One region of the Mesorhizobium sp. P2_C4 genome, then DNA from elsewhere that is predicted to be linked to it. Evidence: riboswitches for the same ligand, from Rfam matches in the RefSeq annotation. Region 1 holds a riboswitch; the other holds the start of a gene.
The links. A riboswitch is a leader RNA that binds a small molecule or an ion and turns the genes downstream of it on or off. The one in region 1 is predicted to bind S-adenosylmethionine.
Positions count from the first base shown of each region.

Region 2: it holds a riboswitch for S-adenosylmethionine, as region 1 does, so the genes downstream of both, metX (homoserine O-acetyltransferase MetX) here and AC1DX6_RS05205 (O-succinylhomoserine sulfhydrylase) in region 1, are expected to answer to the same signal.

Region 1 is NZ_JBFUDT010000001.1:1,093,308-1,095,504, forward strand. Features, by position in the region: gene AC1DX6_RS05200 (ceramide glucosyltransferase) at 1-82, shown strand, start outside; gene AC1DX6_RS05205 (O-succinylhomoserine sulfhydrylase) at 115-1,305, opposite strand; SAM riboswitch at 1,363-1,440, opposite strand; gene AC1DX6_RS05210 (2'-deoxycytidine 5'-triphosphate deaminase) at 1,519-2,197, shown strand, end outside.
Region 2 is NZ_JBFUDT010000007.1:206,641-208,837, forward strand. Features, by position in the region: gene metW (methionine biosynthesis protein MetW) at 1-130, opposite strand, end outside; gene metX (homoserine O-acetyltransferase MetX) at 189-1,358, opposite strand; SAM riboswitch at 1,432-1,509, opposite strand; gene hisC (histidinol-phosphate transaminase) at 1,664-2,197, shown strand, end outside.

The DNA of each region.
Region 1 (2,197 bases):
CGCCGTCGACTGGCGCGGCAACGCGATGACCATCCACACCAAGGCCGTTGCCGAACTGGAAGAGACGCCGTCGGGCGCCTGAGCGCCCCGCGCTTTTTTGGTATCGGGCGAAGCCTATTTGGCCGACTTCAACGCCTGTTCGATATCCGCCAGCAGATCGTCCGCATCCTCGAGACCGACCGACAGCCGGAGCGTGCCCGGCCCGATGCCGAGTTCGGCGCGCGCCTCGTCGCTCAGGTTCTTGTGCGTCGTCGTCGCCGGATGGGTGATCAGGCTTTTGGCATCACCGAGATTGTTGGAGATCAGCACGATGTCGAGCGCGTTTTGCAAGGCGAACGCCGCCTGCTTGCCGCCCTTGACGTCGAGGCAGATCAGCGTCGAGCCGCCCGACATCTGCTTTTTGACGATATCAGCCTGCGGGTGGTCGGCGCGGCCCGGATAGATGACGCGGGCGATTTCCGGCCGCTCGGCCAGGAAATCTGCGATCTTGCCGGCACTTTCCGTCTGCTGGCGCACACGCAGCGGCAGCGTCTCCAGGCCCTTCAGCAGTGTCCAGGCGTTGAACGGCGACAGGCTGGGGCCGGTGTGGCGGAAATAGTCGTGCAAATTCTCGTCGATCCACTTCTTGTCCGACAGGATGACGCCGCCCAGGCACCGCCCCTGGCCGTCAATATGCTTGGTCGCCGAGTAGACGACAATGTGGGCGCCGAGCTGCAAAGGTTTTTGCTGCAAGGGGGTGGCAAAGACATTGTCGACGATCAGCCGTGCGCCGATCGAAGTGGCCAACGCGGCGACCGCGGCGATGTCGACCACTTCCAGTGTCGGGTTGGTCGGGCTTTCCAGGAAGAACAGTTTTGTGTTCGGCCTCACCGCCTTTTCCCAATTGGCGATGTCGGTGCCGTCGACCAGCGTTGCCTCGATGCCGTATTTCGGCGCCAACGTCTCGATCACCCAGCGGCAGGAACCGAACAGCGCACGCGCCGCCACGATATGGTCGCCGGCCCTGGCGCTGCACAGAAGGGCGGCCGTCACCGCCGCCATGCCGGACGCGGTGGCGCGCGCGTCCTCGGCACCCTCCAGCGCACACATGCGCTTTTCGAACATGTCGACGGTCGGGTTGGCGTAGCGCGAATAGATGAAGCCCGGCTCTTCGCCCTTGAAGCGGGCTTCGGCTGCCTGCGCCGTTTCATAGACATAGCCCTGGGTGAGGTACATCGCCTCCGACGTTTCGCCGAATTGGGAACGCAGGGTCCCGGCATGCACGAGTGCCGTCTGAGGCTTCCAGTTACGCTTCTTGGTGCTCATCGCTTTTGTTCCAGACACAAAAAAACCGGCCGCGAAAGTCGCAACCGGTCCATACGGCCTTGCGGCCCGACGGTCCTTTAGCGACTTGTTTAACGTGGCTGCAAGCCGACCGGCCAAATCACCACGGGATAACGACCCTTTAGACCTGCACCGCGCTTGCGTCAATTCCCGGCTTGATTAAGAGGTTTGTACCAGCGGCTAAGGAGCAGAGCCTTGCGGCAGACAGGCATTCTTCCCGATCAGGACATCTCGGCGCTGTTCCAGTCCGGTGCGCTGAAGTCGCCGCGCGCGCTCGATGCCGACCAGATCCAGCCGGCCAGCCTCGATCTCAGGCTCGGCGCCAAAGCGTGGCGGGTGCGCGCTTCCTTTCTGCCCGGGCCGAGCCACAAGGTCGCCGAGAAGCTCGACCGGCTGAAATTGCACGAGATCGACCTCGCCGAAGGCGCCGTATTGGAAACCGGCTGCGTCTACATCGTGCCGCTGCTCGAAAGCCTGGCGCTGCCTGCCAACATTTCCGCATCGGCCAACCCCAAGAGTTCGACCGGACGGCTCGACATCTTCACCCGGGTGATGACCGATCGCGGCCACGAGTTCGACAAGATCGCCGCCGGCTATGACGGCCCGCTCTATCTGGAAGTCAGCCCGCGCACCTTCCCCATCGTCGTGCGCACCGGCTCGCGGCTGTCGCAGATCCGGTTCCGCACCGGCAATGCGCTTTTGTCGGAGGCTGAGCTGAGCGAATTGCATCGCGCCGAGATGCTGGTCGCCACCGAGCCACCCAACATTTCCGGCGGCGGCATTGCGCTGTCGATCGATCTCGACGGCGACAAGGATGGGCTGGTCGGCTATCGCGGCAAGCATCACACCGGCCTGGTCGATGTCGACAAGCGCG
Region 2 (2,197 bases), on a different contig from region 1:
CCTGCTTGGTCTCCTGCAGCAATTCCAGCAGCAGGCCGTCGCCGGAGCCGACGTCGAGCACCCGTGACAGCGGCGGGATGAGATCGGCGACGACTTCGAGGTCGACGCGCTGGGCGTGGTTGACGCTCATGGCTTCGCCTCTTGCCTGACGCATGATCCCTGTCCGAAAAGTCTGCAACTTTTCGGGGTCATGCGCTGAGCCCCCTGGCCCGCGCGGCCGAGCCGATGAAGCCGTTGATGGCGGCGAACAGCTCCGGCTCGTCGAGCAGGAAGGCGTCGTGGCCGCGGTCGGTGTCGATCTCGACGAAGGATACCGATGCGCCGGCCGCGTTCAGCGCGTGCACGATCGAGCGGCTCTCCTCGGTCGGGAACAGCCAGTCGCTGGTGAAGGACACCAGGCAGAAGCGGGTTTTGGTGCCGGCAAAGGCATCGGCCAGCCGCCCGCCATGGTCGGCGGCGAGGTCGAAATAGTCCATGGACCGGGTCATGTAGAGATAGGAATTGGCGTCGAAGCGGTCGACAAAGGTCTGGCCCTGATGGCGCAGATAGCTCTCGATCTGGAAGTCGGCGTCGAAACCGAAGGTCAGCGCCTCGCGGTCCTGCAGATTGCGGCCGAACTTCCTATGAAGTGCCGCTTCCGACAGATAGGTGATGTGGGCGGCCATGCGCGCCACCGCCAGCCCTTTTTCGGGGCGCGCGCCAAAGTCGAGATATTTGCCGCCATGCCAGTCGGGGTCGGCCATCACCGCTTGCCGGCCAACCTCGTGGAAGGCGATGTTCTGCGAGGAATGACGGGCGCCGGTGGCGATCGGCAGCGCCGAGAAGACCCGCTCCGGATAGCTCGATGCCCATTCCAGCACCTGCATGCCGCCCATCGAGCCGCCAAGGACGGAAAACAGCTTTTCGATGCCGAAATGGTCGACCAGCATCAGTTGCGCGCGCACCATGTCGCGGATGGTGATGATCGGCAGGTCGAGCCCGTAGGGCTTGCCTGTGGCGGGATTGGTCGAGGCGGGGCCGGTGGAACCGAGGCAGCCGCCGATGACGTTGGAGCAGATGACGAAAAAGCGGTTGGTGTCGATGATCTTGCCCGGGCCGATCAGCACTTCCCACCAGCCGGGCTTGCCGGTCACCGGGTTGGTGCTGGCGACATGCTGGTCGCCGGTCAGCGCGTGGCAGACCAAGATCGCGTTGGAGCGGGCATCATTGAGTGTGCCGTAGGTCTGGTAGGCGATCTGGAACGGCGACAAAAGCGTGCCGGCGTCGAGCTTGAGCGGCTTGTCGGCGCCGAAACGCAACACCGGGCTCGACGGTGCGTCGGCCTCGTTATTGGTTTTTCCTGCGCGCAGAGCGGCCATCACATCTCTCATACATCGGTCGTCCGGCCGGCCGCGGACAACAAAAAACCGGCATTGCCGTCGCAAAGCCGGTTACAGGATGCAAACGGCCCTTTAGCAAGTTGTTTAACGTGGCTGCAAGCCGACCGGCCAAATCACCACGGAACTGTTGCGTTCTTCTAGAACTCGCGCGGCCCGCCGTCAACGGCCAGCCGTGCGCGCCACTGCCACCTCTCGACATTCCGGGCCACGGCTTGTATTTCCGCTGCGGCTTTCCGGCGGAAGTGTTCTCGCCAGCGGAAGCATTCTCGACGGATTTTGCGAAGATGAACCAGAGACCGGATCAGCTACGGCCAACACCCCGCGCGGGCATAATGGACATCGAAGCCTATGTGCCGGGCAAGAGCACGGCGCCGGCCGGTGTCGCCAAGGTCCACAAGCTGTCGTCGAACGAGAACCCGCTCGGGCCATCGCCGAAGGCGATCGAGGCGGCGCGGGAAATCGCCGGAAAGCTCGACATCTATCCCGACGGCACCGCCAGGCGGCTGCGCGAGGCGATCGCCGAAGTGCATGGCCTCAATCCAGCAAACATCATCTGCTCCAACGGTTCCGACGAGATCCTGGGCCTGCTGGCGCAGACCTATCTGGCACCCGGCGATGAAGCGGTGATCACCGAACACGCCTTCATGGTCTACAAGATCTACATCCAGTCGGCCGGCGCCGTCCCGGTTGTGGTCAAGGAGACCGACGACCGCGCCGACATCGACGCGATCCTGGCGGCGGTGACGCCGCGCACAAAGATCGTTTTCCTCGCCAATCCCAACAACCCGACCGGCACCTATGTGCCGTTCCAGGAGGTG